DNA from 3 places in the Paenibacillus sp. 23TSA30-6 genome. Region 1 is predicted to be linked to each of the others. Evidence: predicted binding sites of a transcription regulator. Region 1 holds the regulator's gene; each other region holds the start of a gene.

Region 1 (10,470 bases):
CATGTATTCGCAGAAATGAACAGCATGTTAGATGATATCGTGAAGCATTACCCATCAGCCCAGGGCTCCCGCAGGCAGGAGTTGCTACAGCACTGGAGTTTGCTGCGGAGAATGAGTGACGGAATTATGGATGAATGGCTGGCTTTTGAGGAAAAAATGGTTCGCCTGCGTGCTGCAGGTTTTTCCGCGGAGTCTGGTATGTCGGACGCTGAGCTGCCTGAAAAGGAACTGCCAGCTTTTACTCGGGGTCAAGGGTATTACCGACTGCTCATGTATCCTGAGGCCATCCGCCAATTTGAACAGGTGCTACAGCATTTTCCGAACAGTTGGCAAAGCCAGATGTATATGGGGATGGCGTATTTCCAACTGGAGGACACAGCGGAGGCTGTACGCCATTTTCAGAAGGTGCTGCACCTGACAGACCAGCCCGGGCTGAAAGCGGTCATTTATAATGCGCTGGGCTGTCTTATGGCGAAGCAGGCTGATGTAGAGGAGGCGCAAAAATGTTTTGCTCTCGCGCATCAGTTCGATCCTGCTTTGCCCGAGCCGTTGCACAATATGGAAGCCTGTTTGTCCGGTGCCGGAATGCTTCGGTACGACAGCTCCATGATGACCTGGCTATAGTTGTCAGACACCGAGCGAGACGATGCATACCCACCTCCCCAGGCGGCGTGTGCATCGTCTTTTTTGACTGTCTTAATTTCCAAACAGGCGATCTTCTGCTATGCTGTTATACAGAGTTATTATTTTTGTATGTGTCAAAAGAAAGGATTAAGCCCGAATGAAATTTGCGGTATTGGATTTTGAAACGACAGGCACCCAGTCCGCGGATGACATCATTCAAGTCGGACTTGCAATTATAGATCATGATAACAGCATTTCCCGTGTTTATGGTTCTTATGTGAACCCTGGCAGATCCATTCCGCCTTTTATTACCGGGTTGACCGGGATTACAGACGATGACGTCAAGGATGCTCCTGCGCTCGAAGAGATGATGATGGAGCTTGTGCCTATGCTGGACGATGTCGTGCTGGTCGGTCATAATGTGGCGTTTGATTTTAATTTTTTGCAAAGCGCTTTGGATCGGTGCGGATACTTGCCGTTTACCGGCAGGATTTTGGATACGATGGATTTTCTGAAAATCATGTTTCCATCGCTATCTTCCTATCAGTTGGGTTTTGTTTCTTCTGAATTTGGGCTGGCGCATGACCGACCTCATCAAGCAGACAGCGACGCGTTGGCTACGGCTGAGGTGTTTTTAAAATGTCTGGATGAGCTTCACGCGCTGCCTTTGATTACGATACAGCGGCTCAGTGATTTGTTCGCAGAGGAAGACAGTGACCTCGGATGGTTTTTGGACGGGGTGCGTGAAGACAAAGAGCATGATCCTATTCAGGATTTGGAGGGTCATCAGTTTTTTCGTCAGCTTGCACTGAAGGTGGAGGATTGGACGGAGCTAAATGCCCCTCGCAGAGAGGACGACCCCAATCCGCTGGCAGGTATTTCCTTTGAGGAATACATGGATGATGTGCGGGACAATTTACGTTCATCCTTGAGCCAATATGAGGAGCGCGAAGCGCAGACGCAAATGATTGAGGGTGTGAATCAGGCGCTGAGTGAAGACAAGCACCTGTTGATCGAGGCGGGTACGGGGACAGGCAAGTCCCTTGGTTATTTGCTCCCATCGCTGTATCACAGTGTGAAAAATGGACAGCGAGTCATGGTAAGTACGCATACGATCAACCTGCAGGAGCAATTACGCGAGCGTGATATTCCGATGCTGACCAAGGTGATCCCGTTCCCGTTCCGGGCTGCCATTTTTAAGGGCCGGGGACATTATTTGTGTCTGCGTAAGTTTGAACATAAAATAAACAGAAGAGACTTCGCAACGCCGAAGGAAGATTTAATTACAGCCGCCCAGATGATCGTCTGGCTGACGTTGACGGAAACCGGCGATGATGAAGAACTTAATCTGAGTAATCGTGGCGGAGATTTTTGGGAAACGGTGGCCAGTGATTCCGAGTCCTGTCTTGGTCGTTCATGTCCGTGGTTCCGCAAATGCTTTTATCATCGTGCGCGCCATGAGGCGGGAATATCGGATGTGGTTATTACGAATCACTCCAAGCTGTTCACGGACGTAAAAGCAAGTCATCAGCTATTGCCGAGCTATGAGCATCTGGTGATTGATGAAGCCCATCACCTGGAGGAAGTTGCTGGTAAGCATCTGGGCATGCATATGAAATATTTCACACTCGTGCATACGCTGACCCGGTTGTTCAAGGACAGCAAGAACGGACAATTGCCTTCGCTGCGTCAGCAGTTGGCAAAGTCGGGGCATGAGAAGTCGACGGATTGGGCCTCTACCATCGACCAGTTGTATCCGCTCGTGCTGGAGGTCAAGGAGACTTGGGATTTGCTGAGCGACAAGCTGTTTGACATGCTGCCGGAGCGAAGTGATGCGACACCGGGCGAAACAGGGCAGTTTTCTTCCCGTCTCAAGCCATCGGCCAAGCCTGCCAAGTGGGATCAGGCGGCTGCGCTGGAAAATCAGCTTTATGTAACGATGAGCGAAATTTTGCGCAAGGGCGACAAGCTGATGCTCGATGTGAAGGAAGAACATGACGATTATGCGGCTGACAGCCTCATTACGGATATTACGGGGCTGCTCAAGGATTTGGCAGGCATTAGGGAAAGCTTGCGCTTTTTCATGCGGCTGGATGATGAAACGACCGTATACTGGCTTGAAGCGAGCGGGCAATTCCGCAGCAAGTCGCTGCAATTTTATGCGGTGCCCGTCGATGTGAGCCGCCAGCTGAAAGAAATGTTTTTTGACAAAAAAAGAAGCATTATTCTGACATCTGCTACCTTATCGGTGGATAAGTCGTTTCAGTACATGACCGATCAGCTCGGCTTGCAGGAGGCCGCAGATCAAGGACGGCTGATGACTACGCAGCTCCCGTCACCCTTTAACTACAGGGATCAGGTGCTGCTAGTCATTCCAAGAGATTTCCCGAGCGTGAAGGGCAGTGTAGGAGATGAGCATTTTGTAGATATGCTCGTCAGCTCGCTAGGCGCGACTGCTCAAGCGACGCGGGGGAGAATGCTCGTTCTCTTTACCTCCTACCGTATGCTCCGGCAGGTGTATGAGCCGCTTAAGGAGGCGTTGTCTTCCAGCGATATCACCGTGCTGGGGCAGGGCGTGGACAGTGGGAGCCGCAGCAAGCTGACCCGACGTTTTCAGGAAGCGAAAGCTTCTGTGTTGCTGGGAACCAGCAGCTTTTGGGAAGGCGTCGATATTCCGGGCAAGGCGCTGACGTGTCTGGCTATCGTCCGCTTGCCGTTCCAACCGCCCAATCACCCGCTGCTGGAGGCTAAAAGTGAGCTGCTCCAGCAGCAGAAGAAAAATCCTTTTATGAAGCTGTCTGTTCCACAGGCTGTCATTCGCTTCAAACAGGGATTTGGACGTTTGGTACGTACGGCGAGCGACCACGGGGTCGTTATCGTTTACGATACGCGTGTGATCGAATCCTATTACGGGAAGCATTTTTTGTACTCATTACCGGGACCAAAAATGGAGCATATGCCGACGGAGCAAATGGTGCCCCGCATCGCCGAATGGCTCCAATCCGCCCCGGAGACAGAGGCATAACGGACGGACATCTAAATGTGTCCGTTACAATTAGGGGGAGCAAGTATGAAATCAGATAAAATTTCAGAGGCTGTCGTACGGAGGTTACCCGTATATTTACGTTATCTGAATGCACTGCACAAACGGGAGGTGTCTACGGTCTCTTCCCAGGAGCTGGGACAAAGACTGGATCTGAATCCGGCTCAAATTCGAAAGGATCTCGCGTATTTTGGAGATTTTGGCCGTAAGGGTATCGGCTATGATGTTACTTATCTTATCGAGAAAATACGCCATATCCTGAAAATCGACCAGCAAATTAACGTGGTATTGGTCGGAGCAGGTAATCTGGGGCAAGCCCTTTCGAATTATAATGCTTATTTAAAAGACAATATGAAAATTGTAGCGGTATTTGATGCTGTTCCAGATAAAGTTGGAACCAGGATCAATACGCTGGTCGTACAGCCGATGGATGAACTGGAAGCGACCGTGAAGGAACAAAACATTCGGATCGGGATTATTACCGTACCGGATTTTGAAGCACAGCACGTCGCTGACAGGCTCATTGAGAGTGGGATTGGAGCAATTTTGAACTTTGCACCCACTACTCTCAAGACACCGGCAAACATTCGGGTACATGCCACAGATTTTACAACGGATTTGTTAAGCCTTGCTTATTATTTGGAGGACGGAAAGGAAGATACGCAACATGACAGCGAATAAATGGATGATTAAAAACGGCTCCTTTGCCGTGAACAGACCGGAAGCCGGGGTAATCCACGGCTATATGATCGTGGAGGATAGCCGCATCACCTACATTGGTGAGACTTTGCCAGCGGGTGAGGAAGAGACGGACGCGATTGACGGTAACGGGCTGCTGTTTTTACCTGGCCTGATTAATACACATGGTCATGCGGCGATGTCTTTGCTACGTGGGTATGGGGACGATCTGGCTCTCCAAGTATGGCTACAGGAAAAAATGTGGCCGATGGAAGCCAAGTTTACGTCTACGGATGTGTACTGGGGTACGTCCTTGTCCGTGCTGGAAATGCTGAAAGGTGGTACAACAACCTTTTTGGACATGTACGATCATATGGATGAGGTGGCTCGTGTAGCTGAAGAGTCCGGCATCCGTGCCAGTCTGATGCGTGGAGCGATTGGACTATGTTCGGAGGAAGAGCAGCGGATCAAGCTGGCTGAGGCTGTGACCTTTGCGCGTAATTGGCATGGAAAAGCAGACGGTCGCATTACGACCATGATGTCTCCGCATGCGCCGTATACGTGCCCGCCTGCGTTTATCGAAAAATTCGTACAGGCAGCGCATGATCTGGACTTGCCGTTGCATACGCATATGTCCGAAACGATTGCCGAAGTAGAGCAAAACGTACGCGATTACGGCTTGCGTCCGGTTGCACATCTGGATAAGCTGGGCTTTTTCTCCCGTCCATCGCTTGTTGCCCATGGCGTTCATTTGAATGACGAAGAAATAGCTTTGCTGGCTGAACGTGGTGTAGCGGTTTCGCATAATCCGGGCAGCAACTTGAAGCTCGCAAGTGGTGTGGCAAGAGTGCCTGACCTGCTGCGTGCAGGCGTTACTGTCTCTCTCGGAACAGATGGTCCCGCGAGTAACAATAACCTGGATATGTTTGAGGAAATGCGTCTGGCTGCACTCATTCACAAGGGAGTATCTGGCGACCCAACCGCAGTTCCTGCGGGTGAGGCGTTGCGTCTGGCAACGGAGTACGGAGCGAAGTCGATTGGCTTGAAAGAGGTAGGAGCGCTGGCAGCAGGCAACAAGGCAGACTTTATCGCGCTCGATCTGAATCAGGCGCATTTCCTGCCGCGTACGGATCTCATTTCCCATGCCGTATACTCTGCAAGCGCCAAAGACGTGGCTCATGTATGGGTAGACGGTCGTCAGGTTGTGAAAAACGGTGAGTGCCTGACTATGGATGAGGAACGTATCAAGCATGAGGCCCAAGCCGCCTTTGAAGGGCTGCTGTCGCGCTAATTCAGGTGTCACATCCCCTTAGAGAGGAAGCACAGGTTTGAAAAAAAAGAAAAAATGGATAGCGGTCGCCATTCTGGCCGTCATACTGGTCCTGGTCAGCATTTTCTGGTATTATTCCTACGTTACTCAAGACCAGGTGACCGAGAGAAATGCCGCTATCGTAAAGGCCAAGCAATCGGGTGGTCTGGTCAGCACGACGCAGACGTGGAAGTCGGTGTGGGATCAGGTATACTGGGTAGTTCAAGGGAAAAATGCTCAGAACGAAAATATTATGGTGTGGGTTCCTTTTCAAAAAGTGGAGGGCCAACCGAATGTACCTGTCACAGATAATAGTGGTGTTCATACCGAGCTACTGAAAAACGGAGTCGACGAGCAAAAAATGACGGCGATGATCCAGCAGCAGCTTCCGGGTGCAGATATTGTGAGTCTTCAGCCGAGTGTGTTTAACGGTCAATATGTGTGGCAGCTGTTTTATGATGACGGCAGTCATCATTACTATACCTTTTATCGCTTCTCGGATGGGGGATCGGTGGGGGTAAAGTATACTTTGCCCAATTACTAGAGTGATGTGAGGACTGGCTGATGGTGGTTTGGGAGTGTTAGGGACGCTAGGAGCGCTGCGTAGTCCATTTGATCTTACGATCGCTCTTGCCGCCGGATTTTTTTCGATCAGATTCTTATGGGGAAAATCCGGCGGCAAAGGCGAACGCTTCGCTTCTTCAGATTCAAATGGCCCACTCCGCTGGCTGACCGCTATGGAGTCACTCCAAACACCACTCTTTTTATGGGAGGGGAGTTGGGGTAGGGGGCACGGACGCCGCTGCGCTTATTTCCGTTTTGGGTTTTACACCAAACTAATTCTGTACGAACTGGAAAATCGTTTTTACTAAAAAAGATGAAGACATTGTCTTATAAAAAGAATGGTTGAAAGCTAAAAAAAGACGCAAATGCGGTTTATTCGTATTTACGTCTTTTTTAGCTTTTTTTGTTGGGTAAGTGTTTATCATGGAATGACTGATTGTGTTTAACTTAAAAAATGTTATATAAGCAGAACTCGAAAATGTACATAAAAACGGAGTAGGCGGAATGGTGCTGTACAAGCGGTAGTATTCGTTTTAAAAGCTTTCCGTAGGAAAGCTCGCTTCGAAAGCATCACCTGCCCGGATTTCTACCCATGTGTGCTCATTCTAGAAATCCGGGGGCAACAGCGATGGGAAGCACCATCCGCCTGCGCAGTGACTCCGCATGTATCTTTCAAGCTCAACTATCACTTGAATTTCCCTTAAACAGGTTAAATATGAAGTCTATTACATAGATCATAATAATTTTTTCCTTATAATGGTTTAATTATAGGTGCAGACTAACGTAACCCATAATTTTGTGGCTATGTTATCATGACTACTTGTACAAAAAGGAGATTCATGGACATGGGAAAAGTGGATGGGAAAGTTGCATTAGTAACGGGTGGAGGTCAAGGGATTGGACGGGCTATTGCTTTACGCCTGAGCCAAGACGGCTTCGCAGTGGCAGTTGTAGATTTAAATGAAGAAACGGCGCAAAGTGTTGCTGGTGAGATTACAAAGGCAGGAGGGCGCTCGCTTGCCCTTAAAGTCGATGTTTCCGACCGGGATCAGGTTTTTGCGGCTGTAAAGGAAGCATCTGAGAAGCTCGGTGGCTTTGATGTCATTGTAAATAATGCTGGGATTGCTCCCGCCAAGCTATTGGAGGATGTTACGCTGGCTGATTTTGATAAGCTGTTCCACATCAATGTGACCAGTGTACTTTGGGGCATTCAGGCGGCAGCCGCCAAATTCAAGGAACTGGGTCATGGTGGTAAAATCATCAATGCCTCTTCTCAGGCAGGCCATGTTGGTAATGCCAATCTCGGTATTTACTCCGCGACCAAATTTGCGGTTCGTGCTCTGACACAAACCGCTGCTCAGGAATATGCCCAATACGGTATTACAGCAAACGCATACTGTCCCGGCATTGTACAAACGCCAATGTGGAGCGGTATCGATAAAGAAATTACGGCATCCAAAGGCGAAGCAACAGGGGATGCAACCAAGGAATTCGGCAGCAAAATTGCCCTTGGCCGTCTGTCTACACCAGAAGACGTATCCGCCTTCGTATCCTTCCTGGCAGGCCCCGATTCCGATTACATGACAGGACAATCCCCTCTGATCGACGGCGGGATGATGTTTCTTTAAAGCTTTAAAGGTTGTACTATGAGGTAATAATCAATCCTCTATATACAGTGTAAGGTTAGCTTACAGTATGAGATCTAATTGCTATACGAAAATCTTTGTTTCCGCCTAAAAAAACTAAAAAAAAGACGTAAATACGATAAATTTCGTATTTACGTCTTTTTTCACTGCCACTCTGCGAAGCTTGGCTGAAAGCCAGCTAAGCATCTTTACCTACCCAACTTCCCTCCTAAGGCAAATTCATCTTTATGGCTATGCAGTAGCGGAGTGGAGGATTTGAATCTGAAGAAGCGATAGCGTTCGCCTTTGCCGCCGGATTTTCCCCATAAGAATCTGATCGAAAAAAATCCGGCGGCAACAGCGATTCGTAAGATCAAATCATTCCCGGAGCGTCTCCCACCACCATAACCAAAGATTTTGCCCACTCACAACTCCCCCACACATTGCCTTCGATATTAGATATACGTTATGATATACTATAATTTATAAGTGATAGACAAAAATGATAGAAAAAGACCTGCTGATCCTGTAGATCATGCATTCTGGTTTATGTGTTGACATTCGTCCCGTTTCTTCTGTGTTTTACATTTTGAGAGGAGGATGTTATTTGAAATTACGTGCAGTTCCTATCGTTGTTGCCGCGGTTCTGGCAGCATCGCTGTTGTTTGGAGGATGGTTTATTTACCGTCAGTTTACAATGCAGAGTCCTCTGGAAAAACTGGTTTCCCAATATCCCGGCGTCACAAGCGCTCAAATAGATATTAAACCGGATCAGGTTGTTTTGAATCTGGATCTCAAACCGCAGGCAGATGTCGCCGGATTGGTCAATGTAGTTAAGCAAAAAGGACAGTCCATCATTGGCAGCCGTACAGTTAAGCTGGAAATTGCGGATCATTCCAGTCCAGCGTTGAACCAGTGGTGGTCTGAGGCCATGTTTTCGGTAGCGGAAGCGATGGAAAATAAAAAATACACCCAAATTTCATCTACCGTCGAGCAGATGAAAAAGAAAAAAACCGGTATCGAGGCCGATACCGATATGGATTCAAACAACGTCTATATCCGACTCAGCGAAGGCAAAGCGACCAAGTTCATCGTTTTGCCACGTCAATCTCAGCAAATGGGGGTATGGCCTAATGCCTAGATGGATCAAGGAAGCACTAATCGGCATTGTGCCGGTGACCATTATATTTCTCATTTTTATCGGGGTGAATATCATCCCCCTTCTGATTGCAGGCGTGATGCTTAGCGGCTTGTTAATGCTCATGCATGCACGTGGAGGCTTGGCTGTAGGGGCCGGGCAAGAACGTAAACGCAAAAAGAATGGCCCGGACAAGCTGACTTTTGAGGAAATCGGTGGGCAAGAAAGCGCCAAGCAGGAGCTGCGCGAAGCGCTGGATTTTTTGAATCGGCATGATGAAATTTCCAAGTTTGGCATTCGTCCATTAAAAGGTGTTTTGCTTACAGGCCCTCCGGGAACCGGGAAAACACTGATGGCGAAGGCAGCTGCGCACTATACCAATTCTATATTTGTTGCCGCTGCAGGCAGTGAGTTTGTTGAAATGTACGTAGGTGTTGGTGCAGGCCGTGTCCGTGAGCTGTTTCGGGAGGCCCGCACTCGTGCAGCCAAGGAAAAGAAGGAAAATGCTATTATTTTTATTGACGAGATCGACGTGATTGGCGGCAAGCGTGAGGGTGGACAGCAACGTGAATATGACCAAACCTTGAATCAGTTGCTGACTGAAATGGATGGCATCTATTCAGCAGATACTCCGCGCATTTTGATCATTGCGGCTACAAACCGTAAAGAAATGCTGGACAGCGCCTTAACGCGTCCGGGGCGTTTTGACCGTCATATTCAAGTGGACTTACCTGATAAGAAGGGCCGTCTTCATATTCTTAAAATCCATGCCAAAAACAAACCGATTCAGGAAGATGCGAATCTGGACAAAATTGCTGAGGAATCCTACGGGTTTTCCGGTGCACAGCTGGAAAGTGTCATGAACGAAGCGGCAATCTATGCGATGAGACAGGAACAGGAAACGATTGCGCAAAAGCATCTGTCGATGGCGATTGACAAGGTGATGATGGGTGAGAAAACGGATCGTGAATCAACGTTGGAAGAGAAAAAACGTGTAGCGATTCATGAACTGGGACATGCTATTATGGCTGAAATCGTTCGTCCGGGCAGTGTCAGCCAGGTAGCGCTCAGCCCGCGTGGGAAAGCGCTCGGCTATGTGCGGCACAATCCACAGCAAGAGCATTATTTGTATACCAAGCAGTTCCTGGAGGAGCAGATCATGATCTCGCTCGCAGGGGCTACGGCGGAAGAAATGTACTATGGCGGTCGCAGTACAGGCTCTAGCAACGATTTTGAGCAGGCGCTGAACATTGTTCATACGATGATGACTTCCGGTTTGACTTCACTTGGCATTATTAACATGGAAATGGTAACGAAAGAAGAGCTCATGCGCGAAAATGGTGAGATTATGGACGACCTTCATAACCGTACTTTGGAGATGCTCGAAAAGCATCGTCCAGTGTTCGACAACTCTCTTGACATCCTTATGAAGGAAGAAACCCTGTCTGGGGATCAATTTAGATGTCAATTTAGTGAAAATGCTCTATTA
Region 2 (10,470 bases), on a different contig from region 1:
TTTGCGAATGCCCTCAGCGGCTGCAATATCCTTCATGGCACTCATAAGCGCTGTCCCAATACCTTTGCGGTGATAGGCTGGGTGCACGGCTATATTTATTTCCAACACATGACAATTACTAGCCAATAGCGTTGGAGAACGAAATCCGATATAACCGCAGAGCACTCCCTGTTCGATAGCGACCAGTTGAGAGCCCGGAGGCGTATTGCGCAAAAACTCCCCACGCGACTTCCATGACAGCGAGGCGGGGGCCGTTCGTTCATTCCATACCAATTCATCCAGCGCAATCAGATCAGGAGCATCCTTCATCTCCGAATGACGTATCGTCAGGGGTTGACTTGTAAGCAATTTCTTTCAATCCTTCCTGTGAAGGCATTCCTGAAGTATAGGCAGCAACCATTCGTCATTTATTGTACCATAATCACGGGCTTGTCACAGTCTTTATTAGGACTTAAGAACTGGAAACGTCTGCCTTGGACGTAGTAGTCTCAAAAGCATCCTCTTCACAGCGGGAACGGTTCAATCCGCTATGCAGAATAAAGAACAGGATGGACAAAACCGCCACGCCCGCTGCCAGCCAAAGTGTGGGTGGCAGACCTCCGCCATCATATAGCCTCCCCATAATATAAGGCCCCATCACCCGTCCGGCAGCGCCAATCCCCCCGACTAACCCGATGTAAAAGGGTGCTCCCCGACCTCCGTGGTCGGACAAAAATGCCGGAACCGCTGGCGCGATCAGCATCTCTCCCAGGGTTGCCAAAACCATGGCGAATATCATCCCCGTATAGTTCTGTGTGCCTAGCATGACGATATAGGCTACCAAATAAAATCCTCCGGCCCACGTCATTTGAGCCGAAGCATGCCGGGCATAAAGACGCTTGAGCCAGAAAATAATCGGCTGTGCAGCAAAAATAAGCACACCGTTCAGTGTCCATAGCAGCCCGTACATCGTTTTAGGCAAGCCCTGCTCAATAATATACGGGGACACTCCCGTATTCCAGATCGAATTACCGAACCATAAAAAGAGCGAGCCCAATCCGACGAAGAGATACAGCCTGGTATCACGGAAGAGCAGCCGCGCTGGTATTTCCTCTGTTCTTTTCTTCACGGACTTGCTGAGCTGAACTTCCCCCTCTTCCCGATCTACCCTGCTCAGATAGGACCAGAAAAATCCGGCAAATACCGCAGAGGTAATCCCGTTCATGACAAAGCTGAGCTGATAGGAGAGATCGGCCAGAACGCCGCTCAGTCCCGTTCCCAACGCCACCCCTATATTATTGGCAACATAGATAATGTTGAACAGCTCTCCACGGCGGTCAGCAAAGCGAAAACCTACAAATGCCTGAATCGCGGGCACAGATACGACATTAAAAAAGCCGATAAAGCCCATCATAATAACAAACGCAATCCAGTGACCGCTGGTAAACGGAAGCGTGAGAAGTCCCAACGCGTTCATTGCCAGCGAGCCGACAATCAGTTTTTTGGCCCCAATGCGGTGATAAAGGGCTCCTCCTAACACCTGACCAAAAATCCCGCCCAGAGACTGCACCAAAATCGCAATCCCCGCATCTCCCATACTGCGGTGCAGCTCGTCAAACACATACATGCTAACCAACGGCCACATTAGAGAGCTTCCGGCGGAATTAATCAGGCTGGCGACAAGAAACACTTTCACTTCTTTCGGATAAGAATCCAACCATTTCATATATTTTGTTTCTCCTTTAGCATCTGACACCATAACAACACATTATTTCATTGGCGCTTCACATTCACCACCGTTGAAAAGAAAGTAGCTCCCCGGCCCATATCCGATAGCCGATCAGAGGTCAACACATTAGCACGCTGTCTGCGTCCTTTACCTTCCCACCATAACCCTTGGCTAATCACTGTACCGGGCAACATCAGATCCGTGACTTTGGCTTTCAGCTCATACGTTCCCCGGTCGTTCCATACCGTAACCGGATCACCGTCCGCGATGTCTCTTGCCTGAGCATCCTCCGGGTGAATTTGCAGCAAAGGCTCCCGTTCCAGCCGCTGATGTTTGGGCAAATTCGCGAACGTTGAATTCAGAAAATTATGATTCGGCGGCGAAATAAACATCAGCGGAAACCGCTCGTCCGCTTGCGGTCGATGCTCTCCGTCGTATCCTTCGATCAGCGGCACATACGAAGGCATCGCGGGCAGACCCGCTTGCTTCATCTTTTCTGAATACAGCTCAATCTTGCCCGAAGGCGTAGTCAGACGATCCAGATAGGTAGCCTTTGGCGTCATGTCCAGTTTGACAAAAGGTGACTTTTTCAAGGCTTCCAAAGTCACACCGTTGAGATAAGGATTTGTCGGGTTATCAAGTGCACCCGCGATCATGTCCTCTTCGCTTTCCGTGAAAGCAGCCTCGTCAAAGCCCATAGCCTGTCCGAGCAGGCTAAACAGCTCATAGTTGCTTTTGCTTTCCCCAAGTGGAGCAATGACCGGCTCCTGCATCTGGATATAATGATGCCAATACGATTTATACAGGTCTGTGCCTTCAAAAGAAGACGCCGCAGGCAGTACAATATCTGCATAGCGGGCCGTATCGGTAAGGAACAGGTCGTGAACGACCGTGAACAGATCCTCCCGTTCAAACCCCTGCGTCACCCGATCGGCATCCGGTGCTACGATAACCGGATTGCTGCAGTACACGAGCAGCGCCTTGATCGGCTCGTCCTTCTGTAGCAGCGCTTCGCCGATTTGGTTCATGTTGATCACCCGGGCATCCGGGTTCTTACGCAGATCAGGACGTGCCAGATTGGCGCCGTTGAATTTGCCGTAAGCGCCGTTGGAACGCGATGCTCCCCCGCCGTGCTTCAGCCATTGCCCGGTGAGCGCAGGCAAGCATGTAACCGCGCGTACATTCATACCGCCATTATCGTGATGCTGAAGTCCGTTGCCAATGTTGATATACGCCGCTCGCGCCTGCCCGTACATCTCCGCCAGACGGATAATATCTGCTTCCGGCACGCCTGTAATGCGTGAGACCCGCTGCGGGGTATATGCCTTCACATGCTCGCGCAGTTCCTCATGACCGACCGTATAGCGACGCAAAAATTCATCGTCCGTCAGCCCTTGCTGGAACAGTACGTGCATGACACCCAGCGCGAGCGCGGTATCTGTTCCCGGGTATAGCGGAATGAACCAATCCGCCCATTGCGCTGTCCGGTTACGGTGAACATCAATGACAATTACCTTGGCACCTTTTTTACGTGCCTTCTCAGCCAATACCACCTGATGCATATTGGTGCTGATGACATTTCCTCCCCATACAATAATGAGGTCAGCATCCTCTGTATCCTCCGGACTGGTGCCGCCCTTAAAACCCATGACGGATGCCCAGCCTTCATTCCCAGCCACGCTGCAAATCGTCTGGTCCAGTTGGCTTGAACCCAGCGCATTAAAAAAACGGCGATCCATCCCATCCACACTCAACACGCCCATATTGCCATAAAAGCTGTAGGGGAGAATAGATTCCGGGCCGTCCGTGCGAATCAGTTCCTTGAAGCGGCCTGTAATGGTATCGACTGCCTCCTCCCAGCTAATTCGTTCGAACTTCCCTTGCCCCTTGGAACCTACACGCTTTAACGGATAGAGCAGCCGTTCGGGGTCATACACTCGCTCCGTCATATTGCGAACTTTGTTGCAAATGGCCCCTTTTGTAATGGGATGATCCGGATTACCGGTCACCTTGACGATCTTTCCATCTTCCTTGTGGAGCAGGAGCCCGCACGTATCCGGGCAATCCAGCGGACATACAGCCGGAAAAACACCGTCCGTACGCTCCGTCGTTCGCTGCCCCCTTTGCAAGTCTTGCTGAAGCACAGCCTCAGGAGGCGCGCTGTTGCGATGATCCATGGTGTTGATGCTCCTTTCCGTTACCATTTCCAAAAATTACACTGTTCTTATCATATATACAGCTATGTCCTATGGCAAGAGAAGGATTTTGCCAACCCAAATACGTCCAAAAGATCAAAAAAATCCGCTTGCTGCTCACAGCAAAACGGATTTCTAATATTCTATATTATATTTTGATCATACCTGTTTCATTATTGAATGCCAAGGGTAAAAGAGATCAAGGCATTATGGACGAGAGCACACTCATCCTCCATGCCAAATCATGGACCACTCCCAAAAAAATCCGCCATGACAGGTTTCGTTCCCCCGGACCTGCCATGGCGGATTTGCTTTGTTCCCATTTTCTAAGCCCAGCTTAATCAGGCATGGTCACTCAACGGAGTTGTTGCAGTAGACGAGGGTGCCTGAGATGAATCATTCACAGGATGCACAGCGGTATGAGGCTTTTTCAAATACGCCAACCAGTAAGCCCCAGCTACAAACAGGCTTCCTCCCACCAAATTCCCCAGCCAAACTGGAATGAAGTTCATGATATAATCTGCCCATGAAAAATGACCTGCGAAAATAGCCGCCGGAATCAGAAACATGTTGGCAACAACGTGCTGGAATCCGATAGCTACAAAGGCCATTGTCGGGAACCAGATCCCTATAATTTTGCCGCCGATCGAATCCGTACTATACGCCAACCATACAGCCAACGCTACCAGCCAGTTACATCCAATACCGGATATAAACGATTGCAAAAAGCTTTCATGCAGCTTGTGTCCCGCCATATCCACCACTTTGTCCAAATAAGGCCCTGTTTCGGTCAGGCCCAGCACATGACCAAAGAAAAAAGCAACAAACAACGCACCCGCAAAATTACTTAGCGTAATAATCGCCAAATTACGGAACATTGCCCCGGTCTTGATCCGTCCTGCCCATCTCGCCAGTGGCACAGCCATCATATTACCAGTCAGCAACTCTCCGCCGCCGATCAATACCAATACCAGACCTACAGGGAACACGGCTGCTCCAATAAAGGTAGCGATACTTCCCCATTCTTTGGGTGCGCTTGCGATAACACGTATATCCAGCAAAAAACCAAGCGCAATAAATGCACCTGCCAAAAATCCCAATACCACCGCCACAGTCCATGGATTGTTCGCTTTGGCCACTCCTGTTTCTACCGTCTTTTCGGCAATTTGCCCCGGTTTATAACTTGCCATATATTCCGCTCCTTTAACATCTTTTCACTCGAATGTTCTCTCTCATATTTTATTTAAAATCAGTGATTTTGTTTGTGAAAAAAATCACTTTATTAAATATTAAAAAAACAGCCCTTGGGTAAAGGACTGTTTTTCATGTATTATTACGTCTACTGCGCTACTATGCGCTTTATATTTAGTTGTATTCTTCCTTTTCAACTGCTCTCAAGAACCAAATAACTCCACCGAGGCCTCCCAGCGCCACGACTACAAGAAAAAGGATATAAAACAAACCCATAAGCTACTTACCCCCTAATCCTTATGCTACTCTATATTGTACTATAAGGATTCGTCCATTCATCTCAGATTGTTGACAAACTTATGAACAATGTCACAGACAAAATGAATTATACGGTAACTGGCTTCCGTTCAGACATGAGCGGCAAGGCTTGCAAACCGGCTGCATTCAGGAAATTCCAAGGCTTGTTATAATGCGGCTGGAAGAAGAAATCGACAAAGGCCAGTTGATCAATGGTCATATGATTCTGAATGGCTACGGATAGCGTGTTAATGGATTGCGTCAAATCCACCTTCGACATAATTTGTGCCCCAACAATTCTCCGTGTCTCCTGCTCATATACAACTTTCAGCAGTACCTTTTCGGAGGTTGGCATAAATTCAGGTCGGTAGCTGTCCTCAATGGTAACAGCCTCTACAGCCATACCTTCGTCCGTTGCTGCCGCTTCTGTCATACCTGTTCCTGCAATATTATCTTCATAAATTTTAATACCCGAGGTTCCCTGTGTTCCCATATAAGCAATGGTCGGTTGTACCAAATTGCGTGCCACCAGCGTACCCATACGAACAGCGTTGGTTGCCAATGGAATATAAGCTGATTTGCCTGTCGGGTTGTAGTGGATTGCACAGCTATCACCTGCAGCAAATACGTCCGGGCAACTGCTTTGCATATAATTGTTCACAATGATCGCGCCGTTGGGCAGCATGTCTACCTGACCTTTAAGCAGATCCGTTTGAGGACGGAAGCCGATACAGAGAATAACAAGCTCTGTTTCATATTCTCCTTTAGATGTCACCACTTTATTCACCTTACCGTTACTTCCTTCAAAACGGCTCACTGTTTCTCCCAGCACCAGCTTGATGCCATGCTTCTTCAAGGAATTTTCAATCCGGTCTGTATATTCCGGGTCCAAATATTTATTCAAAATACGATCAGCGCTGTCGATCAGCGTTACGTTCTTGCCGTTCATTTGAAAAGCTTCCACCAGTTCAACACCGATATATCCGGCACCGACAACCGTAATGTTCTGTACATGCTTGGCTTTCTCAATGATGTCATTGGAATGATTATAGTTTTTGCAGAGCAAGATATGATCAAGCTCAATACCTTCCAGCTTCGGAATAATAGGCCACGAGCCCGTAGTTACAATTAATTTATCAAAGGTGTCCGTAAATTCTTCTCCTGTTTGGAGATTGCGTGCTTGCAGCGTTTTGCCTGCTGTATCGACATTCGTTACCTCATGAAGCATCTTGGTCACGACACCCAGCTCAGCCAGTTCATTCGGGGAAGAATAAAACAATCCGTGCGGATCTTTGACGACACCACCTACGTACAGAGCAATACCACAGGATAAAAACGAAATATTGTCATTACGCTCGTAAACGGTAATTTCTGCATCTGGATAACATTTGGCTGTGTTGACGATGGCTGCCGTACCTGCGTGTGTACATCCGATAACTGCTACTTTCATGTTGAATTCCTCCTTGGTGTGTGGGCATACAATGTATAATAATTGTGAATTGTTTCACGTAACTGTGTTATTGATTGTGATTTATTTCACTTCATGCGCTTATTATAATGTGACATTTTTCACATTGCAATAGCTTTCTATGATATTCACAATTTGTCCACATTTTTAAAGTCAGGAAGATACAAAGTCAGCCGTTTGCTGAAACGACTCTTTGCTTCATTCAGTTTTTCCCGTACGGGGCTTGATTATGCCTTTTATCAGGCTTCCAAATGCTACTGCAACGATCAACCTAATGTGAAATGCAGACAATAAAAAAGGCCGAACCCCGGAAAAACACCGGAAATTCAACCTTATCTAAACGCATATTTCTGACTAAGCTGGAAGCTATTACAGGAGTTGCTCGATAGCCGCTTTCATCGCCTCTGGTGATTCCTTGGGTTCAAAGCGATTCACAGGCACACCTTCACGATCCACAATGAATTTCGTAAAATTCCATTGAATCGTGCCGTCTTCCTGCTCTCCAGGCTGCTGCTTTTTCAAATATTCAAACAGAGGTGCTGTATCCGGACCGTTAACGTCCACTTTAGCGAATACCGGGAAATTAACCCCGTAATTCAGTTGGCAAAATTCAGCCGCTTCCTCGCTGCTGCCCGGCTCCTGACCGCCAAATTGGTTACAAGGGAAGCCTAATACAACCAGTCCCCGATCCTTATATTCATCATATAGCTTTTGCAAATCCCCATATTGCGGGGTAAGTCCGCATTTGCTTGCGGTATTTGCGATGACCAGCACCTTACCGGTGTAGGTATCCAGAGGAACCTCCTGATTCGCTGGTGTTACGGCATGATGTGAATAGACAGACATATAGCATCCTCCTTTGTTTTGCTTGGTTTAAGTTTCATCACCTATTTTACCCAAAACGAAACGGACATGCCAACATCCCTCGACTTTAGCGAGACGCCACCACTTCGAGTCTGCGTTCTTCACGTTCTGAAGCGGACATCCTTGGACACGCAAAACAATACCGCTGGCCTCCACCTGTCTTGTAATATTGGCAGCAGGACGGTTTCATATATGCCTTCTCACCGGGACGGTAAGGGTTATCCAGCTCAACGAGACGAACCGTAAACGGGTTTCTTTTACGCCCGAATACCTCTCCCTCCAGCTCCCGTGTCACATAATCATAATCTTGTTCAAAATGCTCCACATCCTGTGGTTCGGTTAGCGATGGCTGTACTCTGTCCTTAAAATACAGCAAAGTCAGCGGGAACTGTCCCCACATCTGTCCAACAGATGCACCTCCTACCGAAGCCATCGCCTCCAGTATCGGTCTGATCTGCAAGCTGTAAAAGTCACGCAACACCTGCTGCGCCTGCCCGGATGAATGATGCTCGTCTTGCCTGATGTTGTCCAGCTCAGTTGTGTCGATGACCTGAAAGCTGATGGCGGGATATTTCCCTTGATAACAAATATGAAATCTGAGATTGGAAACCGACAGATCGAGACGGCGTTCACACAAAGACACCATAAAATGCTGAGCAAACACAAGACCACGCAGCTGGTTCACAAAATAAACGGCTGTGGTCAAGCCGTCTTCCGCACGCAGCAACTCACCATAATACTCCATCACAGAGCCAAGCTTATCCGGTTCAAGCCATTCTGCCACAGGCCCGGAGTATACCGCATCTTCTGGTGTGTCTGTCACTATTCGCGCCAATTGCTCAAGCTGATCATAATCCAGTGGTTTCATTAGGTCTCCTTTATCCTCTTGCCGCTACCTGTGGTCTGGCTTCACGCCGCTCGGAAACGGAGCCTACTAATTGATTCTCTTCCAGTTTCAATCCCTTTACGGCTTGGCTTACGGCTGGTTGTCCGGCCAAAGCATATGGAAGACACAGCGGTACACCCGTACGAGGATCTGTTACGATATCCGCTTCAATACCGAACACCTCGCGCAGCACGTCAGGGGACATGACCTCGGTTGGCGTTCCTACAGCCTCTGCCTTCCCTTTTTTGATCGCGATCATATGCTGGGCGTACCGGGCTGCATGGTTCAAATCATGCACGACCATGACAATGGTACGTTCGGCCGAAGTGTTCAAATACTCTAGCAAATGCAGCACTTCCAATTGATGCGCCATATCCAAAAAGGTAGTCGGTTCATCCAGAAACAAAATATCCGTATCCTGCGCAAGCGCCATGGCAATCCATGCACGCTGGCGCTGCCCGCCAGAAAGCTGGTCGATCGGGCGATCGTGGAACTCGCTCATTCCTGTCACCTGAATGGCCCACTCTACCATTTTACGATCATCTGCTTTCATAGAGCCAAAGCCTTTTTGATAGGGGAAACGTCCGTAAGATACCAGTTCCGTCACAGTCAATCCTTCCGGTGCAGTCGGATTTTGCGGCAAAATAGCCAACTGCTTCGCTACCTCCCGGGTGGATTGCTTATGAATGGATTTACCGTCGAGCAGAACGCTGCCGCCTTTAGGATTCATGATGCGAGCCATCGTCTTCAGAATGGTGGACTTGCCGGAGCCATTTGCGCCCACCAAGGCTGTGATTTTCCCTTGCGGTATTTCTACGTTCAGATCCTCCACAATCAACCGATCTTCATAAGCAATATCCAGATTAGCCGTTTTCAGACGAAACATTCGGAATCATTCCTTTCCCTTATCTAATATATAGTCACGGGCTTAACGCACGTTATTCATCAAAACTTCATCCTATCTTTATATAATAAAGATATTGATAATCATTATCAAGTGTTGATTGGCGCATTTCACTTTAGCATACGAATCATTTCACGGAAAATGACCCCGAAAATTCACAAAAAAAGACCACAGCTCCTCAAAGCTGTGATCTTCTAATATCCGGCAGACAACATCAAGACTGTACAGAACGTAGCCCAAATGCTTCAGCCATGAGACGTATGGATTTCAACTTGGCGTCAAAGTCATGAATAATACTTGCGACCATGATTTCCTGTGTATGATAAGCCTCACTCAATTGCTCAATTTGGTGCTTCACCTGCTCAGGCGAGCCCACCACCATGCGCTTGCGATTCTCGCGGATGCGCATCCGATCATATGGCGTATAAGGATACGTCAATGCCTTTTCTACGGAAGGTGTGCCAGCGGAGCGCATTCCCTGCTCCAGTAACACCAGAGACAAGTCCATGCTGGAAGCCAGGCGGTTCGCTTCTTCCTCGGTATCCGCACAGATAGCAAATACGGCAACAAGTGAACGCGGACGGTCACTATGCTGCGAAGGCTTAAAATGCTCCTGATACTCCTTCATGGCTCCTGTGCCGCCTTCGCCGTTGATGAACTGCGCAAATGCAAAACCCACGCCGCGTTCGGCTGCAAGCCCTGCACTGTCGCCGCTGGAGCCGAGCAGCCACATTTCCGGCACGGTTTCTACGAGCGGCATCGCCTGTAACGAGCCAAAACGATGCTCACTGCCTGTACTGTCATGCAGATAGGCCAGCAGATCATCCAGTTGCTCGGGGTACAGATCAACGCCGCCCCTGATTTTGCCCTCCTGCAAGGCTCTGGTGGCTATTGGCATTCCTCCCGGGGCCCGTCCCAAACCCAAATCCATACGCCCCGGGTATAACCCTTCCAGCA
Region 3 (10,470 bases), 180 kb from region 1:
ATTCCACGACTTCAGCAGCGCGTTGAATACCTTGTTCCGCATTTTTTACTTTATAGCAAGCCAATACAGGACTCAATTTTTCCGCAGACAATGGGAATTTTGTTCCTACCCCTTCAATCTCAGCGACCAAAATTTTAGTTCCTGCTGGTACTGTGATACCACTCATTTCAGCAATTTTCACAGCAGACTGTCCGACGATGGCCGGGTTCACTGCACATTTCTCGACATTCATAGCTCCTTGAGTGAGCTTAGCTGCTTCTTCTTTATTTACAAAATAGCAGCCGTTAGCGATCATCAATTTTTTCACTTGTTCGAAGATTGGCTCTTCGATAATAACCGCTTGCTCGGAAGCACAAATCATACCGTTGTCAAAAGATTTGGAGAGGATGAGATCGTTCACGGCCTGCTTGATGTCTGCTGTTTTTTCAATAAAGCAAGGCACGTTACCTGGGCCTACACCCAGAGCAGGTTTACCGCAGCTATATGCCGCCTTAACCATGCCTGATCCACCAGTTGCCAGAATCAGCGCTACATCCGGGTGATTCATGAGTGAATTTGTCTTATCCATCGATGGAGCTTCAATCCATTGAATACAATCGGCCGGAGCACCATGTTTGACGGCTGCTTCAAGCAAGACGCGAGCTGCTTCCGCACTACACGATTGAGCGGATGGATGGAAACCAAAGATGATCGGGTTACGTGTTTTAATAGCAATCAACGCTTTGAACATTGTAGTTGAAGTCGGATTAGTCACTGGAGTGATCCCCATAATGATGCCGACGGGCTCTGCTATTTTTTGAAAACTGTCAAAGTCATTATCTTCAATGACACCAACGGTTTTTTCATTTTTGATACTATGATAGACATATTCTGTTGCAAACATGTTTTTAATGATTTTGTCCTCATACACACCGCGTCCTGTTTCTTCAACAGCCAGCTTCGCCAGATGCATGTGCTTATCCATCCCTGCAATTGCCATAGCTTGTACGATTTCGTCAATCTGCTCCTGATTCATACTCATGAAAGCCTGCTGTGCCCGGTTCCCCCGGTCAATCAGTGTTTGAATATACTGCTCAGCGCTTTGCTCTTTTTGGATAACCTCGTTTTTAACAGCCATTTCCCTCATCCTCCTGTTATCTCGTGTACTATCTCTTGTTCACGCACTGATCGTAACACAGCTTTTCAAGATATATTGTGATTTTTTTCACAATCTATTTAAAATTTTATTTTATGAAGTGAATTAAATCACAAAGTTTGGAATTCTGCCACTTTTACCCCCTCTTCTTGCCCCAAAAACGCATAGCACAGGTATATAATGAATTTGAATTGATCAAGTTGCAGATAAAAAAACAAAGGAAACAAAGGGGAAATGGACGATGAGAAACCCTGCAAACGTAATGGAAGCCCGCGGCAACACCTGTTGCTTCTCGGAGGCCAGCTTCAACCGGCTGCAAGTGATGATGAAAGATCGGGTCATGCCAGAAAGCTCGCATCTATTCTGGGAAGGAGATACAGCAGATAAGCTGTTTTATATCAAGCGCGGACGCGTAAAAGTAACAAAAACAACGGATGAGGGTAAGGAACTTATACTATATATGTACCAAAGCGGCGATCTGATTGGTCAAGCTGATCCATTTTTCGGTACCAAGCACTCCTTTTCTGCCGAAGTTCTGGAGGACAGTGATATCGGTGTTGTCGATCATACGGATTTGGAGCTGCTCATTTGCCAGCACTGTGATTTTGCCATTGACTTTATGAAATGGATGGGGTCCCACCACCGTATTACCCAGACCAAGTTTCGCGATTTGATGATGTACGGCAAGCCCGGTGCTCTGTGCTCCACACTGATCCGTCTGTGCAACACCTACGGAGAGCCTCACGGCGAGCATATTCTTATTCATAAAAAAATTACTCATACCGACCTGTCCAATATGATCGGTGCCACCCGTGAAAGTGTAAACCGGATGCTGAGTGATTTGCGCAAAAAAAATGCAGTCGAATATGATAATGGCATGATCGTTGTCAAGGATTTGGAAATGCTGCAAGGCATATGTCATTGTGAACTGTGCCCGCGTGAGATTTGCCGAATTTAAATTATTTGTTTTATTTTATGTAAAAGAGAGTGTTCTGTAAACTGTATGGCTTACAGAACACTCTCTTAATTTTACACTCCCACTCCACCTAAATGGCGGGCAGCAGCGGAGCAATCCATTTGAATATGAAGAAGCGAAGCGTCCGCCTTTGCAGCGGGAGTTCTCACCTCTAAATGTCTTATACAACCCAAAAGAATCCCGCTGCAACAGCGATCGTAAGATCAAATGGATCGTGAAGCGCCTAACATCCCGCCAACATTCTTCTCCACACTTTTAGAACTGGAAGCACAGATAACTTAAATTCCCCATCTCATAGCTTCTGTGGACAACCTTGGCTCTATTCGCCGGATCTCCACTCCCCATGGCAATAAACAACGGTACAAAATGTTCAGCCCTCGGTACCGCCTGACGAGCATACGGGGCTTCACTTTCATAGCGGTCCAAGGCCTGCACATCTCCATTCTGTACCTTTTCAATAATCCAGTCATCAAAATCAAGAGCCCAAGGCTCTGTTTTCGTTTCTCCCCATTTGACGATGCGCAGATTATGGACAGTTACACCACTCCCAATGACCAAAATAACCTGTTCACCTAGCCCGCGCAACACTTCTCCGATAGCATATTGTGCTTTCGGCGATAGAAACGGATTCACGGAAATCTGAACTACCGGGATATCCGCCTCAGGATACATACGATGCAGAAGTGTCCAGGACCCATGATCCAGCCCTCGCGCCCGATCTGTTTGTACATCAATCCCCTTTTGCTCATATAATTCTTTCAACTTGGCCGCCAGCTCCACCGAACCATGAGCCGGATATTTCACTGCATACAGCTCCGGTGGGAAACCGCCAAAATCATAAATCGTATCGTAAATGCCGTCTATCGAACTAATTGTCAATGTCTGCGTCTCCCAATGGGCAGTGAAGATAACAATAGCTTTCGGGCGAATACTCTTTCCAAGCTGCTCCAGAAAAGCAGTATATTCTGTCTGTTCAATAGCAAGCATAGGTGATCCGTGGGCTAAAAACAAAGATGGCATCATGTGAAAGTCCCCTTATCTTTTTTCAATTTATTTTTCTCAATAAGTAACTTTATGTAAGTAATAATACATAAGTAACAAGGTTATGTCAATTCAGACTTTAACATATACATAAAAAACGTCTCTTCCTTAAATAAAGATTGATATAGGTATAAAGTCATAGTAATATATAACTAATAAATTTTAAATATTCACTATAAATCGATATAAAGGACTGGTTTCTATGGAGATACATACTGCTAATTGCCCAAAGTGTGGTTCTGTTTTCCGGCAAAATCTTAGAAACCTGTGCAATACCTGTATCCAAGAAGAAAATTTATTTTATGATCGCTGTTCCAACTATTTGTGGAAACATCCCGCTACTCATACTCGCCAGCTTAGTGAAGCAACCGGCACACCTATGGATTTGCTCACAGACTGGGTAAGAGCGGGCAAGTTTCCAACCACTTATAGTCAGCTTGATTATCCTTGCGAGTCCTGCCATTCCCCGGTTTATGCGGGAAGACTTTGCCATTCCTGCCTCGGTACGTTCCGTACGGCAGCGCTTGATATTCAAACCCGTGTCCCCCGTCGTACTGCAACCGGATTATTTTCAATCGCAGGCCGCGCCAAAGGCTATTAAGAATTACAAAATAAAAAACAGCCTTTTTCCTAGGAAAAGGCTGTTTTACTATGAAAAACGTTTATTCGGCTTGATACTCATCTAATCCATTCCTCGGCCCAATATTGAATCTGTTCCATGACCGGCTGAAGTGCACGGCCTTTGGTCGTCAGCTCGTATTCAATGCGGACAGGAGTTTCCGGATATACATGACGTGTAAGAATTCCTTCATTTTCCAAATCTTTCATCCGCTCTGATAACATTTTATCACTCATTGTGGGAATCAGATTGGAAATATCCTTAAACCGCTTGGGACCGCTCATCATGGATTGAATAATTAATCCATTCCAACGCTTGCCCAAACATGAAAAGGCGGTTTCAAAACGCGGACACATTTTTGTACATTGCGGTTGACTCTCCAAATTTTTCACCTTCTTTTGCATTTCGGTTTGATAAAGCTTTCCTTTTGTTAGTATATATCATTTTAGCATACTTTATCCCGAAAGAAAACACTTTCTTCTTAATTTAATACCCAGTCCGATAAAGTTGCCATGACCAAAGCTGATTATACAATAAACCGGCATAAGAGGTATATGGCAAATACGTTAAATCAAAAACAGGCGGAATCTCAAGAGATTTCCGCCTGTCAGTCTGTTCAATATCAAGCTTATCGGAATCAATAAATGGCAATTATACCAATACACCACCGAGAGGTCTGACAGGTTGGCTTTTACCATAAACTGGTTGAACAATGCTTGTAGGATAAGCCCAACGAATACTGTTAGCAATAACCTTCAGAATATCGGGCTGGTAATAGGTTGGATACGTTTCATGACCCGGGCGGAAATAAAATATTTTACCACTGCCACGACGGAAGGTACAACCGGTTCTGAACACCTCTCCACCTTCAAAATTGCTGACAAAAACCAATTCATCCGGCGCCGGGATATCAAAAAACTCACCGTACATCTCTTCGTGCTCCAACAGAATTTTAGCGTCAATGCCCTCCGCAATAGGGTGGGACGGATTGACGGACCAAATAATTTCCTGTTCGCCTGCCACTCTCCATTTCAGATCACAGCTTGTGCCCATCAGGGCTTTGAACGGCTTGGAAAAATGTCCCGAATGCAGCACGATCAAGCCCATACCTTCCTGTACCCGCTTTACAACACTGGCTGTAATTTCATCACTCACCTGATCATGTGCTTTATGCCCCCACCACAGCAGCACATCTGTGGAATTCAGGATTTCTTCTCCCAAACCATGCTGGGCATCATCACGCAACGTAGCCGTTCGAATGGCGAATCCTTCGCCTGACAGCCCATCAGCCAATGCCTTGTGTATCCCATCAGGATATACCTGTTTGGCTTCATCATTCAGCTTCTCGTTCAAAAATTCATTCCAAATGGTGACGTTAATCATCAATACTTCCCCCTATTAGGTTAGACCCACCACATCTCGCTCAGCGGTTCTTCAATAAGGACCTGGCGAAGATTGTGAACGGCTTTAGTAAAGCCTTCCTCGACGGACATCAGACCATCCTCGTGCTCAATACTCACTACATAATCGTAACCCACCAGACGGAGAGCACTAATAATATCCGCCCAGGTTTTGATATCATGCCCATAGCCGACGGTACGGAACTGCCAAGCACGATCCAGCATATTCGTATAATCCTGCATATCGGTCAAACCGTATTTATTCACATTAATCGGGTCAATCGTCGTATCCTTGGCATGGAAATGATGAATGGCTCTCTCCCGGCCCAAAATTTGAACCGCCTGTACCGGATCAATCCCCTGCCACCACATGTGACTTGGATCAAGATTAGCACCAATGACTTCTCCCACAGCTTCACGCAGACGAAGCAAGGTTGCTGGCGTATGAACGGAGAAGCCACCGTGCAACTCCAGCCCGATTTTGACATGATGATCCGCTGCAAATTTTCCAGCTTCGGTCCAGTAAGGGATAATTTTATTTTCCCATTGCCATTTCAGTACTTCCTGAAAATCATTCGGCCACGGCGCAACAGGCCAGTTCGGGTACTTCGCATCCTCATGATCACCCGGACAGCCGGAAAAGGTGTTTACAACAGGAACTTCCAGCTTTTCCGCCAAACGAACCGTTTTAAGAAACGTTTCGTGATCGGCCTGTGCCAAATGCTTTTGCGGATGGAGCGGGTTGCCGTGACAGCTGAGTGCACTAATAGTCAGTCCACGGGACTCTACTGCTTTTTTGAAGTTTTTGAGCGCTGTTTCGTTGTCCAACAGTTCATCCGGCTTGCAGTGCCTATCGCCCGGATTACCACCTGTACCGATTTCTACTGCATCCAGTCCTTGGGAAGCTACATAGTCCAGAGCCTCTTCCAATGAACGTCCGCCGAACAATACCATAAATACTCCAAGTTTCAAACGTAATCCCTCCCTGTATCATATGTGAAAGAAGCTGCTTATCTTATAATGATGGCCTATTCGGTTGCTTACGGGCTTAATCTTAATCGAAATAGACAGCTTTTCCTGTACGAGCCGATTCATAGATAGCTTCCAAAATTTCAGTAACCACCAACGCCTGTTCGGGCTTCACAAGTGGCTCTTTATCGTCCAGAATGGCTTCGATCCACAGACGGGCTTCGCGATCCGCTTCGTTTTCCGTTTCTCCAGAGTAAAAGGCTACACCGCCCGCGTCCAGATCAATTTTCGTATCAAACAAGCGACTATTCTTCTCCCCGTTAATGCGCAGACCATCCTGCATATCGGCTCCGCCTTCAGTACCGCATAACAGCGTCTTCGCTTCGCCAAATTCTACAACGTTCAGTGCCCAACTGGATTCCAGCACAATAGTGGCTCCATTTTGCATGGTAATAAATCCGAAAGCAGAGTCCTCTACCTTAAATTCCTCAGGGTTCCACGGACCAAAGGCATTTGCCGCGTTTTTACGATCTCCAAGTTTGTGGAAGGTAGAGCCCAGCACGCTTTTAGGCTTGTAATTATCCATTAGCCAGAGAGTCAGGTCGAGCGCATGCGTCCCGATATCAATCAGCGGACCACCACCCTGCTTCTCTTCATCCAGAAATACTCCCCACGTCGGAACTGCCCGGCGACGCAGAGCAATGGCTTTGCCCAGATAAATCTCGCCAAGCTCTCCCTGCTCGACCAATTGCTTCAGATACAGGCTGTCGTTACGATAACGGTTTTGATACGCAATGGACAGCTTTTTACCTGTACGATTTGCGGCATCCAGCATTTCCCGAGCCTGCTCGGCGGTTTTGGCCATCGGCTTTTCGCACAGCACATGCTTACCTGCCTCAAGCGCGGCTACCGTAATTTCCGAGTGCGAGTCGTTGGGTGTACATACATGTACGACTTCAATATCTTTATTTTCAAGCAGCTTCCGATAATCGCTATAAACTTGTGAATCTTCAACCCCAAATTTTTCTGCCGCTTCCTCAGCACGTTCCTGAATAATGTCACAGAAAGCGACGATCTCTGCACGTTTTTGCTTGGCAAGACTAGGCAAATGCTTGCCGTTGGCAATCCCCCCACAACCAATAATTCCGATTTTGAGTGTTTTAGACATGAATATTTCCTCCCTGAGCTGCGTATTGTTGGAGCCACTTAAAGCTGGTTTCAATGCTTTCGATTGGAGGATTTGAGCTGAAATCCTGTTCCACAACAACCCAATCCACGCCTGCCTCAATAGCGGCGTCTGTAATGGCCTGAAGAAGCTGCACTTCTCCTTTGCCAAGCTCTACGGTAACTGCTTTTTGCTGCTCGTCACGTGCCATATCCTTTAAGTGAATGATAGGCAGGCGTCCGCGATAACGTCCGATGTATTCCACAGGATCATAGCCTCCGTAGTATACCCAACAAGTATCCATTTCGACCTGCAACAAATCAGCCGAAACCGCATCATATAACGCATCAAAAACCGGACGATCACCGATTTTTTCCGTCAGTTCAAAATCATGATTATGGTAAGCCAGTATCAAGCCCTGTTCCTTCACTTTTTCACCAATTCGGTTTAGGTTGGCAAAAAGCTCATCCCACTGGCGCTGCTCCTCGGTTAAATAAGGAACGATCAGGTACTTATTCCCTAATTCTTTGTGATAAGCGATCTCCTCATCCAAATGATCCAGCAAACGAGTATATTGTACATGAGTTCCGACAACTTCCAGATTCAGTTCATCCAAAAGCGCTCTGACATCCTTGGCATTGCGTCCGAAAAAGGTATGAAATTCTACCCCTTTATAGCCCAGCTCAGCTACCTTGCGCAACGTACCTTCGAAATCCTGTTCAAGCTCTTCCCTTACTGTGTACAATTGCAATCCTACTTTAGCCATTACCCTTCACCTCTTCATTTAGGATGGATGAACCGTTATGTCTGTACCATGATACAAATCTTCATCTGGCTCAAATGTACTTTCCAACGTAATATGCTTACCTTCCAATGAGGAGCGCTGAAAAGCATGCATAGCCTCTAATACATGATAGGCAAGCTCCACATTGGCACGATGGTTCTTTTCACTGCGAATGGCTCTCACCATCTCACCCGCGCCTATTCCGCGTTCGTTCTTACCACACTCAAATAAAGGTTCCACGAGCTCTGCGGTTCCCTCTCCAGATCGGCGAAGCTTGACATCTCCGTTAAAAAAGTTCGGATCAGGCAGGCTTAAGGTTCCTTCCGTACCATAAATTTCGATACGTGGCAGATCTGACGCCCCCTGAATGTCAAAGCTGGTAATGAGCGTTACAATGGGTCCGTTATGGAAATCCATCGTTCCGGCCAAATGCGTTGGTGTCTGTACCCGCAGCGGTGTGCCGCTTTTGGGACCAGAATGTATGTGACGATCAGGAATCTGAATGCCCACTGAACTACTGATTCGCCGGATCGGACCCAGCACATGGATCAGCGACGTCAAATAGTAAGGTCCCATGTCAAACATCGGACCGCCTCCAGCGGCATAGAAAAATTCCGGATCAGCATGCCACCACTCGGGGCCTCTACCCATAAAAAAGGCAGTAGCGGCTACGGGCTGCCCAATCATTCCGTTTTGTATGGCATGGCGTGCAGTCTGAATACCCGCCCCAAGAAATGTATCCGGGGCGCAGCCGACACGCAGGTTTTTTGCCTTGGCTAGATCCAGAACGCGTTTGCCATCCTCCAAGGAAACCGCCAAAGGCTTTTCACTGTACACATGCTTGCCTGCCTCCAATATCGCCATATCCGTCAGTGCATGGCTGCCAGGCACGGTCAGATTAAATACAAGCTCAATCTCAGGCTGGCGAAGCAATTCATCTACCTTGTATGCGTTTTCAATGTTAAATTCATTGGCCCTCGCTTTGGCCCTTTCCTCCAATAAATCAGCCACGGCCACCACTTCGATAAGCGGACTGTTTTGGAGATTTTCAAGATATACCGCGCTAATGTTACCGCAGCCGATAATCCCGGCCTTCATTCGTTCCACGTCGTCACACCCCCTGGCCTCCAACATGTTCTGTATTCTGCTATAAGCCTTACAGACACAATAGTATTCTATTTCCGTTTCGTTTAAAATGAATAATATGATTAAAACATGAACAATCTGGTCAATATTTGAAGCAGCCATATGCCCAAAGGAGTCATCATCATGTCTATCGTCGAGCCTTGTCAGGTTCTAACCGCAGGCTATTCCTTCCATCGTAAGCCCTTTTATTCGAACCAGCCTGAAGGGATCAAAAATTATTTGTTTCGTCTACAAACAGACGGACGCTGCCAGGCCCGCATTAACGGGGAAATGACACGGATTGAGGCGGGTGACCTGCTGCTGTTCAATCCTACCGAGCCTTATGAGCTGGACATTCACAGTGAGTTAAATCCCATGGGGGAACAGGTCGTGGAGAGCGGAGATTATCACATTTTTTTTGGAGGCTCCTGGATAGATGAGTGGTGGCACCATCACAAACGACCCAACCGCATCAAGGTCCAGCTTACCGAAGCACTGCTTGGCCTATTTCGGCAGCTTGTGATGGAGCAGCGGCGTATTTCTAATCCTTATCCTGAAATATCGAGCTATTACATGCGCATTCTTTGCCTGGAGTTTGACCGTATGTTGTCCGAGCATCCGACTTCCACCCACCATAATTATCTCGCTTATCAAATTAAAAATTATATTGAAGAAAATGCTTCTTCCAATTTTAAGCTAGATGACGTGTCCTCACACATCGGCATCAGCGTATCCAGAGCTGTGCATCTGTTCAAGGAAACATTTAATACGAGTATTATGCAGTACACACTGGATATCAGGCTCAACATGGCGAGGGAACGCATTATTTTCAGCCCCATGTCTTTGGAACAGGCAGCCGAATCGTCCGGTTTTGCAAACTATACGTATTTTCACCGCGTATTTCGCTCCCGCTTCGGCATGTCGCCCAAGGAATTCAGAGTGATCCACCGCGAGCAATTGTAATATTGGGTAAAACTAAAACCTTGAGAGAGCCTTCCTTAGCTCCATCAAGGTTTTGTTTTGTTCCGATTTTCAAAATCATACTTCTTCTGAGTTCACAAAATATTTACGGTGCAATCGTCAGCATCACTACCGACATCGGTGGCAGTGTAACATCCAAATTCTGACCTTTCTGCTGGAAGGACGTGAAGTTTTCCGTTTTTACACGCTCTGGCTGGTCAAAGGTATTGTGTGCCTGCATATCGTCGCTGGCGAGCACAACGCCGCTAATTTGCTTGACGTTATCCAGTCCTCTC

The links. The regulator Rex, encoded in region 1, represses fermentation and respiration genes when NADH is low (regulators of the CRP and FNR family bind a similar motif). The targets are predictions, from matches to a motif close to TTGTGAAATATTTCACAA.
Region 2: the regulator Rex is predicted to act here: its motif matches at 5,166-5,183, upstream of E0698_RS14045 (formate/nitrite transporter family protein).
Region 3: the regulator Rex is predicted to act here: its motif matches at 1,193-1,210, upstream of adhE (bifunctional acetaldehyde-CoA/alcohol dehydrogenase).

Annotation. Positions count from the first base shown of each region.
Region 1 is NZ_SLTL01000004.1:78,222-88,691, reverse strand. Features, by position in the region: gene E0698_RS04920 (tetratricopeptide repeat protein) at 1-624, shown strand, start outside; gene dinG (ATP-dependent DNA helicase DinG) at 782-3,649, shown strand; gene E0698_RS04910 (redox-sensing transcriptional repressor Rex) at 3,695-4,348, shown strand; gene E0698_RS04905 (amidohydrolase) at 4,335-5,636, shown strand; gene E0698_RS04900 (cell wall elongation regulator TseB-like domain-containing protein) at 5,674-6,198, shown strand; gene E0698_RS04895 (hypothetical protein) at 6,233-6,526, shown strand; gene E0698_RS04890 ((S)-acetoin forming diacetyl reductase) at 7,064-7,846, shown strand; gene E0698_RS04885 (hypothetical protein) at 8,053-8,268, opposite strand; gene E0698_RS04880 (hypothetical protein) at 8,451-8,984, shown strand; gene E0698_RS04875 (AAA family ATPase) at 8,977-10,470, shown strand, end outside.
Region 2 is NZ_SLTL01000013.1:91,570-102,039, forward strand. Features, by position in the region: gene E0698_RS14030 (GNAT family N-acetyltransferase) at 1-348, opposite strand, end outside; gene E0698_RS14035 (MFS transporter) at 452-1,705, opposite strand; gene E0698_RS14040 (molybdopterin-containing oxidoreductase family protein) at 1,753-3,885, opposite strand; gene E0698_RS14045 (formate/nitrite transporter family protein) at 4,245-5,093, opposite strand; gene E0698_RS14050 (FAD-dependent oxidoreductase) at 5,480-6,841, opposite strand; gene E0698_RS14055 (glutathione peroxidase) at 7,229-7,705, opposite strand; gene E0698_RS14060 (hypothetical protein) at 7,791-8,591, opposite strand; gene E0698_RS14065 (ABC transporter ATP-binding protein) at 8,602-9,495, opposite strand; gene E0698_RS14070 (LLM class flavin-dependent oxidoreductase) at 9,728-10,470, opposite strand, start outside.
Region 3 is NZ_SLTL01000004.1:255,190-265,659, forward strand. Features, by position in the region: gene adhE (bifunctional acetaldehyde-CoA/alcohol dehydrogenase) at 1-1,117, opposite strand, end outside; gene E0698_RS05775 (Crp/Fnr family transcriptional regulator) at 1,377-2,093, shown strand; gene E0698_RS05780 (DODA-type extradiol aromatic ring-opening family dioxygenase) at 2,367-3,134, opposite strand; gene E0698_RS05785 (hypothetical protein) at 3,475-3,753, shown strand; gene E0698_RS05790 (winged helix-turn-helix transcriptional regulator) at 3,831-4,175, opposite strand; gene E0698_RS05795 (ThuA domain-containing protein) at 4,423-5,154, opposite strand; gene E0698_RS05800 (sugar phosphate isomerase/epimerase family protein) at 5,175-6,143, opposite strand; gene E0698_RS05805 (Gfo/Idh/MocA family protein) at 6,226-7,308, opposite strand; gene E0698_RS05810 (sugar phosphate isomerase/epimerase family protein) at 7,301-8,071, opposite strand; gene E0698_RS05815 (Gfo/Idh/MocA family oxidoreductase) at 8,090-9,196, opposite strand; gene E0698_RS05820 (AraC family transcriptional regulator) at 9,359-10,177, shown strand; gene E0698_RS05825 (alpha-N-arabinofuranosidase) at 10,281-10,470, opposite strand, start outside.